Regions from separate parts of the Psychrobacillus sp. NPDC058041 genome, predicted to be linked through region 3. Evidence: predicted binding sites of a transcription regulator. Region 3 holds the regulator's gene; each other region holds the start of a gene.
What was found. Region 3 encodes Rex, which represses fermentation and respiration genes when NADH is low (regulators of the CRP and FNR family bind a similar motif). Its sites were predicted from a motif close to TTGTGAAATATTTCACAA; they were not measured.
Positions count from the first base shown of each region.

Region 1 (4,291 bases), on a different contig from region 3:
TCACGTACAATTGACTTCGCTAAATTCCGTGAAATTGCAGATGAAGTAGGTGCTTACCTATTTGTTGATATGGCACATATCGCAGGTCTAGTTGCAGCAGGTCTTCATCCAAACCCAGTACCGCATGCACATTTCGTCACTTCGACAACACATAAAACTTTGCGCGGACCTCGTGGAGGATTAATCCTAACAACAGAAGAATTCGCAAAGAAAATTGATAAAACGATTTTCCCGGGAATTCAAGGTGGTCCACTAATGCACGTTATCGCTGCAAAAGCAGTAGCATTTGGTGAAGCACAACAACCGGAGTTTAAAGATTACCAAGCACAAGTAATTGCAAATGCTAAAACACTAGCAGATAGTTTAACAGCAGAAGGTATTCGTATTGTTTCTGGTGGTACTGACAATCACGTTATGTTATTAGATGTTTCAGCTTTAGGCTTAACAGGTAAAGTAGCAGAGCATGTACTTGACGAAGTAGGTATTACTGTCAACAAAAATACTATTCCTTTTGATACAGCTAGTCCATTTATTACATCTGGAGTACGCATTGGTACGCCAGCTGTTACATCACGTGGATTTAAAGAGGAAGAAATGAAAGAAATCGCGTCTATTATTGCTAAGCTTTTGAATAACCATGAAGATGAAGCAGTAATGAAAGAAGCTAAAGAGCGTGTTGCTACTTTAACATCAAAATTCCCATTATATAATTAATAGATTAATAATATTAAAGAAGGCAGTTGGGATGAGCTCATTCCAACTGCCTTTAAAATTTTTGTTCACTTTATACATTATTTTCTTCTATACTAGTAGCCTCTCCTACCTTTCTGTCCAGATAAAATTATTTCTGACCGGATAGATAAACTTTGTGTCCGTATAAAATTTTTTCTGTCCATATAAAAAGTCTTCTGACCATAAAGCATTTTCTCACCATTTAAACCATTCTTTCGTCGGACTACTACTCAAATTTTATTCAAGATTGTAGAAGTTTCTTTTCCTATTGAAGATTTTATTTTCAAATGAATTTATAAAAAGACTATTGGGCAAAATATGAAGAGGACGAAATAAAGCTATTGCAGACAGTCAAGGACAATTTTTTTACAAACCTATGACGTCCAGCAAATAGACGAAATAGTAAGAACGAAGGATTGCTAGTATGTGACCAGTGTTTTTTGTTATAATTAATAGAATTGCAACTAAAACGAGAAGGAGAAATGCCACATGACAAAAGTATTTGTATTTGATCATCCCCTTATTCAACACAAACTTACATATATCCGTGATGTAAACACAGGAACAAAGGAATTTCGGGAACTTGTAGATGAGGTTGCTACGTTAATGGCTTTTGAAATTACACGCGATCTACCATTAGAAGAAACAGAAGTGGAAACTCCAGTCCAAAAAACAAAATCCAAAGTGTTGGCAGGTAAAAAGTTAGGAATCGTGCCTATATTACGTGCTGGAATTGGAATGATTGATGGAATATTAAAGCTTATTCCGGCTGCAAAAGTTGGACATATTGGTCTTTATCGTGATCCAGAAACTTTACAACCAGTTGAATATTATGTAAAACTTCCTGCAGATGTAGCAGATCGTGATTTCATCTTAGTTGATCCAATGCTTGCAACTGGGGGTTCTGCTATTGAAGCAGTGAACTCGTTAAAAAAACGTGGTGCAACACATATTAAATTTATGTGTTTAATTGCAGCTCCAGAAGGTGTAGAGGCGTTACAAAAAGCTCATCCAGATGTTGATATATATATAGCTGCATTAGATGAAAAACTAAATGATCACGGCTATATTGTTCCTGGTTTAGGAGATGCTGGGGATCGTTTGTTTGGAACGAAATAAAAAAATAGTTATTTCCTACTTTAAATTTGTCGATAAGATGTCAAATAGACGGTATTTGTGAAGAATTTCACTACTTCTAATTGACATCAAATTGCCCCTATTGTATGCTTACAAAGGATATAAAATGATAGGGGTTTCATGCTTGAAATACTTGTCGTATCAACTTTCTACTAGATTCACAGTTTTTACTGTAAAAGAAAAAACGTGAGGATTCTTTTATGCGTCCAAATAGACGTCCTTTACAAGGGATAGCAATGTATTCTGCGATTCTCTCACAGCTTGTAGGTTCTATTCTAATAGGTATATTCACAGGAATGTGGGTAGACAGTATTTTTGGAACCACTCCATTATTTCTAGTAATATGTCTTCTTACTGGCCTAACGGTTGGTGTGTTTGCCATTATTACTACCATTCGAAAATATGATTCAGGAGACTAAAAACCTATGCATGAAATGCAACGTATCTATACGAAGCAAAGAAAGTACATATTTTTTTTGCTCGCAGCATGTGCGCTAGGTTGGGGATTTACCCCATATTCGACAATTTTTGCGGGCTTAGCTCTAGGTTCTTTATTTGGTCTGTATAATTTCTGGATTCTAGTACGCAGAATGGAGAAATTTGATCGTGTGTTAACAGATGGAAAAGGACGAGCAGGTCTTGGTACGACATTTCGCTTCGCATCTGGCGTAGCAGCCGTTGCAATAGCCCTAGCCCTTCCAGAGTATATCCATCTAGTAAGCACTGTTATTGGATTAATGATTCCCTATGTTCTACTTATCGTAGAGCGGATTATGTTTTATACAAAAAACCAACTATGAGATTGTGAAAGAGAGGTGAAACAATCGTGGAACATAAAAATCCAGAATTCGAGTTTCTAGGGATGTATGGTAACTGGTCAAACATATTGATGCTTGCTGTTACTACACTAATCGTGTTTTTAATCGCATATATTGCGACAAGAAACTTGAAACTGAAACCAACTGGTATGCAGAACTTCATGGAGTGGATTATGGACTTCGTGAAAGGCATTATTAAAAGTAACTTCGATTGGAAAACAGGTGGACGGTTTCATGTGCTTGGAATAACATTAATTATGTTTATTGCAGTAGCAAACGTATTAGGGCTTCCATTCTCCATATCGTATGATGGTGTGCTTTGGTGGAAATCTCCAACAGCAGATCCTACGGTAACGATGACACTTGCAGTAATGATTCTACTATTAACGCACTATTATGGTATCAAAATGAAAGGTATTAAAGAATACGGAAAAGACTTCTTAAAGCCACTTCCATTCCTATTACCTTTAAAAATTATTGAAGAGTTCGCAAATACGTTGACACTCGGTCTTCGTCTTTACGGAAATATCTATGCAGGGGAAGTTCTACTAGGACTACTTGCAGGATTAGCAACATCAAACATTTTTGGCTTTGTGGGAGCAATTATCCCTGCAATGGCATGGCAAGGTTTCTCGCTATTTATCGGCGGAATCCAAGCATTCATTTTCGTTATGTTAACAATGGTTTATATGTCACATAAAGTGTCAGCAGACCATTAATATAACTGTTTAGATTTCTAAACAGAAAGAAATAAAAACAAACAACATTCCAAGGAGGAAATTACACAATGATAGGTTCAGTTGGTCTTTTAGCAGCAGCTATAGCAATCGGTTTAGGCGCACTTGGTGCAGGTATTGGTAACGGTTTAATCGTTTCAAAAACAGTAGAAGGTATCGCTCGTCAACCAGAAGCACGTGGAGCTTTACAAACAGTTATGTTCATCGGGGTAGCATTAGTTGAGGCGATTCCAATTATCGCAGCAGTTATCGCATTCATCGTATTAAACAAATAATAAACATAGACAAGTCTATAATGGCGGAGCTTGATTCCGCCATTCTCTTTATGAATTAGAAAACAATGAACACAATTTTACTTTATAGAAGCAATATCTCTTAATAGCGTTTGAAAGGAGTGAAACAATCGTGTCTTTTGATTACCTTGTACTTGGTGCTACTGACCATGGTGGGTTTAACACATTGGATATCTTTGCTACATTATTCTTCTTCGTTCTACTTTTAGTATTATTGAAGAAAGTAGCATGGGGTCCACTAATGGGTATTATGATTCAACGTGAAGAGTTAATCGCAAGCGAAATCGAAGCAGCTGAAAATAGCCGCCAAGAATCAGCTCGTTTACTTGAAGAACAGCGTGACTTATTAAAAGAAGCGCGTACGGAAGCATTAGCGATTGTAGAAAATGCGAAGAAGCAAGGCGAAGTATCTCGTGAAGAAATTATTACGACTGCTCGTTCTGAAGCTGCGCGTTTGAAAGAATCTGCTATCCGTGAAATCGATACAGAAAAAGAAAGAGCGATTGCAGCGGTACGAGAAGAAGTCGTTTCACTTTCAGTACTTGCGGCGTCCAAAGTTCTTGAAAAAGAAGTT
Region 1 is NZ_JBHVRO010000003.1:302,607-306,897, forward strand. Features, by position in the region: gene ACFVR1_RS06605 (serine hydroxymethyltransferase) at 1-714, shown strand, start outside; gene upp (uracil phosphoribosyltransferase) at 1,222-1,851, shown strand; gene ACFVR1_RS06615 (AtpZ/AtpI family protein) at 2,070-2,288, shown strand; gene ACFVR1_RS06620 (ATP synthase subunit I) at 2,295-2,669, shown strand; gene atpB (F0F1 ATP synthase subunit A) at 2,696-3,406, shown strand; gene atpE (F0F1 ATP synthase subunit C) at 3,475-3,699, shown strand; gene atpF (F0F1 ATP synthase subunit B) at 3,830-4,291, shown strand, end outside.
Region 1: a site for Rex is predicted at 1,907-1,924, ahead of ACFVR1_RS06615 (AtpZ/AtpI family protein). Genes of this name have one in related genera too.

Region 2 (4,291 bases), on a different contig from region 3:
TTGCCAGTCGATTCATTTGTTTCGTAAAGACTCTTCCTGTAAGGTGAGGGATTAGCCAATAGGATGCTCCAAAAAAAGTTAAAACAACTGTAGTTGCCACAGTCAAATGAAAATGACCTGTTACCCAAATCGTATTATGGATTAGTTGGTTCATTTGATGAGAAGCATTTATAATACCACCCGCACCGGCAGGGATAAATGCAACCATTCCGATAAAAGGAACTACAAACCGTGCATCTCCCCATGGTAATTGTTTTACCCATCCAAATAATCCTTTACCACCTAATGCACGTCCACGAGTTTCAAAAGTTGCAAACATCGAGAAAGCAGTTAAAAGGGAAGGAATAACTACCATTAAAGTTAAGACCACCTGCAAAAATTTCCAAAAAGAACTGATTCCAGGTTCAACTAATTGATGATGAAATCCTACTGGAATTGAAAATAAAAGGAACAAAATAAATGATAATCTAGCAAGAGAATCGGAGAAAATTTTTCCACCAATTATTTTTGGAATAACTACATACCAAATCATATATGCTGGTAATAGCCAAAAATAAACAAGAGGATGTCCAAAATACCAAAATAATGTACGTGACAGTAATACATCTACTTTATCAACCCATCCTAAAGACCAAGGAATTAGCTGGAACAAAACCTCAGCAGCCACACCTAAAGAACATATAATCCACATTGTTAAGTTCACAACAACCATAAAAGTAAGAAGGGGACTTGATTGTCCTGGATTAGCCTTACGCCATTCCACATATTTTAAAATTTGACTGGATCCACCTATCCACGAACCAACAATAACAAGTGCTAATCCAACATAAAATATCCAGTGTGCTTGTAATGGTGCATAAAACGTATATAATACAGTTGCTTTATTAAGCAACACCATTGTTGAAGCTGATGCAGTTCCAATCGTCATAGTCCAAAAACCAATCCAGCCTAATAAACGTTGCTTGTCTGTTAATGTTCCGGAAGTTCTGCTTACTGCAGCTATTTGAAAACCAAAAATAAAATATGTTGTTAAAATGAGACCAAGTAAAACACCATGTACAGTTAAAATTTGATAATAATTAATTCCCCAAGGAAGCGTTAATTGACCGGAACGGACTAATGTTTGTAAAAGACCACAGAGACCTCCAATTGCTAATGCAATAAATGCAACATATATATGTGCAAGTGCTAATTTCCCATCTCTCTTATCAACTTTTACAAGCTCTTTTGCTCTTTCTGAAATTGTTGTCATTTTACTCTACCACCTTTAACATGGAAGTCATGGAAGCATGCCCAAGTCCACAATATTCGTTACATAATACTAAGTATTCACCAGCTTTATCGACTGTTGTTACATATTCAGATACATAACCTGGCTCAAGAATCATGTTAATATTTGTACCGGCTACCTCAAAGCCATGCACTACATCTTTTGTAGTTGCAATAAACTTAACTTTTGAGCCTAAAGGAATATCGATCTCAGGAGGATTATAGTAAAATGCCGAAGCAACAAAAACAACTTCATAATCCCAGTCTTTACCTTCTACTTTATGGACACCAGGCTTATTGAATGGCGCAATTTCGTCCACTCTTTCAGGATCAACATACACTTTTGCACTTGGCGGGTGAGAGCCATAATGAAATGCACTAAAACCAACCACAACTAAAAATAATACAAGTGAGCTAACACCAAATATTAACCACCATTTTTCATACTTATGAATATGCATCATTTTAAACCTCCGATTTAATTAAATACAACTTAATTTCTTTCAGATAGAAATCTTTTTAAATTCTGTTTTCAGAAGCGGATAGAATAAATAGAATAACCTATAAAGTGTTATCAATTTTAAACTCGTACCTAATAGAAGTATTTTATTGGAGTTAAAATCGATCAATAAACAAGTAAAAAGCCAAGAACCAAGTAACTAAAATGAATGCACCTAAAAATCCTACAGAATACAATGTACCTTTCAAATCCGGGTTTTTTTCGTGTTTTTTCGACATTTACTAACACCTCCTGGGAAAGAGTTCCTGTGTAATTAATAATAAATAGAAATAGAGTGAGATGATGTGATAAATGTCACAATTGAAGGGGATAATGTGAATTAAATGTGAAGAAAAGAGAAGCGTAAACAAATAAAAAAAGACTTTCTCTAAGTGAAAGTCCCTGTAAGTAATTATTCGTCAATTGTTAAGATTATCATTAAATCACCAATGCCAGATATTTCGACAGGTAGCTTAAAAGCATGCTGGAAGCCAAATAATTTAGTGGTTCCAACAATTACTGTAGGAGGGGTAATGTCGATTTCAACATCATTTCCCGCAACAGAAGTACATAAATTACCTGCAATCATATTTCCTAACTCACCTGTAAACGATTCTAGCATTTCACCTTCTAGTGGCATGCCAAACATAGTAGCACCAATAGATGAGAAGCAATTGGCAGTAGAATCTATAATTATTCGTCCTTTAACATCCCCAATTATCCCTATAAGAACAGCCATTTCTTTTTGCTCAAATGGTTGCACCATTAAAGAAGGGGATTTTATTTCCATCGTAAGAGGGATTACAGATTTTAATGATTGTATTGTTCCATTTAGTATAGTTTGTATGTGTTTTGACTCACTCATTCTTTCCCTCCATCTAGTAAAGATGGCTTAATTTTATCATAAAAGTGATCCTAAATGAATACTTTATGTAGAAAATGTCGAAATACTGTGCTATTATTTAAATGAGAATGAATTTCAAGTTCAATTGAAGGGACGATTCGTATGATTCTTTTATTAATTGCATCAACAATCTTATTATATAGTGGGGTTACAGCTTATGTTTTACGCTCAACAACTCCGCATGCAAAATAACAGTATTAAACATTGATGACTTCATTTGTTCTTCTTTAGGAAAGGCAAATTGAGTCATCTTTTTTTATGCTTATTACAACTTGATAAGTTCAAAAGAATACTTTTGTGTTAAAAAATGTGCTCTTGCGCAAGCTCGTCGCAAAAAATATAAGGAACGCTTTTGCGTTCCTTATATTTTTGCTATGATAGGCATATATTGTCGAATTATAAAGGAGATCTACTTTTAAATGGTTAATATTGAAGAGCTAAATAATATAAAAGAGCAAAATGCATTACTTGCTACTTTGTTTCAACATGATAAAGATGAAGAAAGATATGCAAAAGCAAAATTATTTGCTGATAAACTCGAAAAAGGTACGTTTACAATTGCATTTGCAGGGCATTTCTCAGCTGGTAAATCTAGTATGATCAATGCATTAGTTGATGAAAATTTACTTCCAACAAGTCCGATACCAACTTCCGCAAATATTGTGACTGTACAAAAGACGGTTGAAAATTATGCGCTTGTTCACTTTGTTGACAGAGCACCTGTAAAATTTTCAGGTCATTATGATATTCAATTGGTAAAAAAATACTCAAAAGACGGAAGTAAAGTCTCTCAAATAGAAATTGGTCATTCAGGATCTCGTTTGCCTGAGGGGATAACAGTTATGGATACTCCAGGTGTCGATTCTACAGATGATGCTCATCGAATTTCTACTGAATCTGCACTTCATCTGGCGGATATTGTTTTTTATGTGATGGATTATAATCATGTACAGTCAGAGCTTAATTTTCAATTTACAAAGCAGTTACTTCATTACAACGAAAATGTGTATTTAATAGTGAACCAAGTAGACAAACACCGAGAAGAAGAATTATCGTTTGATGCATTTAAACAGTCAGTATCGAGCGCATTTAAAGCTTGGGCAGTCGAGCCAAAAGATATTTTCTATACATCCTTAAAAGATAAAAATTTCGTACATAATGACTTTTTAAAAGTACAACAAATCGTCCAACATTCAATTCAGAATAAAGAACACTATTTTCTTACTTCTGCAAATGCTACTCTTGAGAAGTTAAAGGATGAACATAAGCAGTTTCTAGAAGATGAAAAGGAAATTTGTTTAGAAACATTTGAAGATCAATTATCAGAAGATGAATGGACTAATAAAGAAGAGATAAAAGAACAATTAAAAATATCTCAAAAGCAGATAGAACTTCAGGATCTAACTCTTTGGAAAAAAGCTTTTGAAGAAAAACGGAAAGATATTTTAGAAAATGCCTCTATAATGCCATATGAAATGCGAGACTCCCTCAAATTATTCGCAGAAAGCATGCAGGGCTCTTTTAAAGTAGGATTTTTAGGAAGCAAAAAGAAAACAGAAGAAGAAAGACTAAGAAGGCTTGAAGAAGCAAGACAATTACTTGAAAAGGTAATATCAACA
Region 2 is NZ_JBHVRO010000002.1:121,453-125,743, forward strand. Features, by position in the region: gene ACFVR1_RS03120 (b(o/a)3-type cytochrome-c oxidase subunit 1) at 1-1,252, opposite strand, end outside; gene ACFVR1_RS03125 (cupredoxin domain-containing protein) at 1,254-1,730, opposite strand; gene ACFVR1_RS03130 (cytochrome c oxidase subunit 2A) at 1,885-2,007, opposite strand; gene ACFVR1_RS03135 (chemotaxis protein CheX) at 2,181-2,633, opposite strand; gene ACFVR1_RS03140 (dynamin family protein) at 3,092-4,291, shown strand, end outside.
Region 2: a site for Rex is predicted at 2,072-2,089, ahead of ACFVR1_RS03130 (cytochrome c oxidase subunit 2A). Genes of this name have one in related genera too.

Region 3 (4,291 bases):
CTTATGCTCTCAACAAAAAAAGAGACACCCATCTCGGGTATCCCTTTAATTTGGAGCAATTTCCTCCAATTGCTCTTGTAAGTCCAACCAATCATTGGACAAGTCATCTTGTTTTGCTTTCAAACTGTCCAACTCTAGTTGCAACTTTTGGACTGCTTCATGATCTTGAAAAATTTCTGGATCGCAAAGTTTCTCTTCAATAGAAGCAATTTCTAAATCGACAACCGGAATTTGACTTTCTAGCTCCTCTAGTTGACGTCGAAGTTGGCGCTCTTTTTTCTTCGCTTCTTTATCAATAGTAGAAGTACTTGTCTTCACAACTATTGCTTTTTCTACAATTGTTGCATTTTCTTGCGCAATTTCTTCTAATTCTTCTTTCTTTTCTAAGTAGTAATCGTAATCACCCAAGAAAAGAGCAGCGTCGTTATTAGATAACTCTATAACCTTTGTTGCAATTCTGTTTATAAAATATCGGTCATGAGATACGAAGAGGATTGTTCCTGGAAACTCTAGCAATGCATTTTCAAGAACTTCCTTACTATCTAAGTCTAAGTGGTTGGTAGGTTCGTCAAGAACTAAGGTGTTTGCTTTTAATAGCATTAATTTTGCAAGGGCAAGTCTTGCTTTTTCTCCACCAGATAAAGTAGAAACTGTTTTTTGAACATCGTCCCCGCTAAATAGGAAACGTCCCAATACTGTTCGGACATCTCTTTCATTCATCAGAGGCCATTCATCCCAAAGTTCTTGAAGTACTGTTTTATTGCCAGTGAGTGCCGCTTGTTCTTGATCGTAATATCCAAATTGGACGTTTGTGCCGTATTGAATTTTACCATCTGCATTATTAAGCTGCTTCATAATGGTTTTCAGTAAGGTAGATTTACCAACTCCGTTTGGACCAACTAGTGCAATGCGATCTTGTTTATATACAGAAAAAGATATGTTGGAGGAAACGGTTTTGTTTGGATATCCGACAGAAACTTCTTCCAAACGAAGTACATCGTTTCCGCTTGGACGGTCAATTGTAAATCCGAAATTAGCTGATTTTTCATCTCCGTCTGGTGAATCCATCCAGTCCGTTTTTTCTATGACTTTGCGTCTTGACTGAGCCATTTTTGTTGTAGAAGCACGAGCTAAGTTCTTGTTGACGAACTCTTCTAGTTTCGCTTTTTCCTCTTGTTGTCTTTCATACAACTTTTTATCTCGTTCATAATTCTTAGCTTTTTGATCTAAGTAACTGCTGTAATTTCCAACATACCTTGTAACATTGTGGCGAGAAACCTCATAAACGAAGTTCACTACTTGATCTAAAAAGTATCGGTCATGGGAAACAATTAAAATTGCTCCACTGTAATTTTTTAAGTAGTTTTCAAGGAAGTTTAGTGTCGCTATATCTAAATGGTTTGTAGGCTCATCCAAAATAAGCAGATCTGGTTTGCTAAGTAGCATTTTTGCAAGTGCAAGTCTTGTCTTTTGTCCTCCAGATAGTGCTTGTACAGGTTTATCGTAATCTTCTGGGAAGAATTGCATGCCGTGTAGGATAGAGCGGATGTCTGATTCAAATCTATAACCGCCTGCTTCATTAAAAGCAAGTTGTAGTTCGTCGTATGTCGCGGCTACTCGAGCATAAGCTTCTGAATCCTCGTATACGGAAGGATCAGCCATTTGCGATTCTAAGGAACGAAGCTCTTTTTCAGAATCAATAAGATGACTAAATATTGACTTCATTTCCTCCCAAATGGAGAGCTTTGATTCGAGTCCTGCATGTTGTTCAAGATATCCTAATCGAATGTTTTTTGGCATAATAATATCGCCGGAATCATAGGACATTTCTCCAGCAATTATTTTAAGTAAAGTAGACTTTCCAGCGCCATTTCGGCCAACGAGAGCGACCCGATCTCGGTCTTGAACTTCTAATTTTACGTTTGTTAATATATCTTCTCCGTTGAAGGATTTAGTTACTTGATTGACTTGTAAAACAATCACGATGATTCGCACCTCAATTCTATCTTAAGTGTAATAGATAGGTCTTGTCGTTGCAACGCTATAGCTTTATAATGAGATGAATGTTTAGTTCGTTATAATCGATTCGAATGCGATAAGAGAAGATAACTGTGCTCCTGCTCATGCAGCTGGCATAAGTCGTTGCTCGTTGATGTCAAAAATGATTCTTTAAAGAGGAACATCTACTTATCGAAGTAGGCATGAGCTTTTTGCGCATTTCTAAACAATGAAATAGGAGTGTTTTTATGAAACCTGAACTACCGAAAATACCTCAAGCAACAACAAAGAGGCTTCCTTTATATTATAGATTTTTACAGAGCTTTCATAATGCTGGACATAAAAGAGTCTCATCTCAAGAATTAAGTGATGCGATGAAAATAGATTCCGCTACGATTCGAAGAGATTTTTCACACTTTGGTGCTCTTGGCAAAAAAGGTTACGGATATGATGTTGCTAACTTATTGGAGTTTTTTCGGAAAACACTCGATCAAGACGAAGCGGCAAACGTTGCACTAATTGGAGTTGGTAGTTTAGGAACGGCTTTTCTTAAATATAATTTTCAAAAGAACCATAATACAAAAATTGTCGTTGCCTTCGATACAAAAGCTCCTGTTGGAGGCATGATGAAAAGTGATATTCCAGTTTATAACCCTAGTGTAATGGAAGAGAAACTGCTTGAATATGGCATAGAATTAGTTATATGCACAGTTCCAAGTCGCTCTGCACAAGAGGTAGCTGATAGATTGGCGAAAACACAAATAACGGGTATTCTAAACTTCACTCCTGTTAGACTAAGTGTTCCAGATACGATTCGCGTACATACTATTGATCTGTCTGTCGAAGTGCAAACACTTATTTATCTCATACGTAACAAACATTCAGAATGACTTAAAAATGTCACATATTTCATGTGTTAAGAAATAGCCATATGACTATTTTTGTTGTAAGATAAGCTTATACTACAAGAGGAGGTGCCTTACATGGGTGCAGGTCCAGTAAGTTTAATTTTCATTGGTATCGTAGCATTATTATTGTTTGGTCCAAAAAAGTTGCCAGAGCTTGGTAAAGCAATGGGTACAACTTTACGTGAGTTTAAAAATGCTACTAAAGGTCTTACTGATGATGAGGAAGACGAAGTAAAAAAGGAAGAACCAAAGAACTTAGAAGACAAGTAAGTTAGGATGTATGTCCAATGAATCAAAGAGATTTAACTATTATTGAACATATTGAAGAGTTTAGACAACGTCTTTGGGTGTCTGTTGTATTTTTTGTTCTTGCAGTTGCTGGAAGTTTTTTTCTAGCAGAACCGCTTATTCATTTTTTGCAACATAATGTGCATACAAAAGATTTAACATTAAATGCATTTCAAGTAACCGACCCAATAATGATTTACTTAAAAGTCATTGTTATAATAGCTTTAATAATTACCTCTCCAGTACTGTCGTATCAATTATGGTCATTTGTGAGTCCGGGACTTCATGAAAAGGAAAGAAAGGCTACTCTTAGCTATATTCCGTATTCATTTATCCTGTTTTTGGCTGGGATGTCATTTTCTTATTTTGTATTATTTCCATACATTATAAATTTTATGACGAAGCTATCAGGTGATCTTGGTATTGTACAAGTTATTGGAATTAATGAATATTTTAACTTTCTATTTCAAATAACTATTCCTTTTGGAATAGTATTTCAGTTGCCTGTTGTCTTATTATTTCTAACAAGACTTGGAATAATAACGCCGATGATGATGGTAAAGGTTAGAAAATATGCATATTTTGTTTTATTTGTAATCGCTGCATTCATCACTCCACCAGACATAGTGTCTCACTTATGCGTTTCGGTACCGTTTTTCCTTCTATATGAACTTAGTGTTGGAATTTCGAGAATTGGATACCGTAAGTATTTACTAGCGGAGCAAATGAAAGAAATGGAATAACAAAAAAGCCTTTGACCAAATGGTCGAAGGCTTTTTTATGTCTTGTCAATTAGTCCCTATGCTTTGACATTCATCAAATCTCTTTTTAAAATCTGACCCTGGACTGAGCGTAGCGAAATTAATTTTTGCGACGAGCTTTTCGCAGGAGTTGGAGGAGAGTGAAGGACAGACGACAGCCGTAAGATTATCGAAAAGAGAGGCAGGTCGTGACGTCAGTCACGACCTGCCTCTTCTATAGCTTTCGGTAATGATATAGCTCAAGACTGTCCAAAGCTCTCCGGAAACGATTGGAAATAGGTTTGGGCGCTTTTGCTTTTCTTATGGCATTTGGGAGTATGTTTCAAGAAATTTTTG
Region 3 is NZ_JBHVRO010000008.1:68,672-72,962, forward strand. Features, by position in the region: gene ACFVR1_RS13695 (ABC-F family ATP-binding cassette domain-containing protein) at 46-1,983, opposite strand; gene ACFVR1_RS13700 (redox-sensing transcriptional repressor Rex) at 2,247-2,888, shown strand; gene ACFVR1_RS13705 (twin-arginine translocase TatA/TatE family subunit) at 2,982-3,176, shown strand; gene tatC (twin-arginine translocase subunit TatC) at 3,194-3,937, shown strand; gene ACFVR1_RS13715 (CPBP family intramembrane glutamic endopeptidase) at 4,256-4,291, opposite strand, start outside.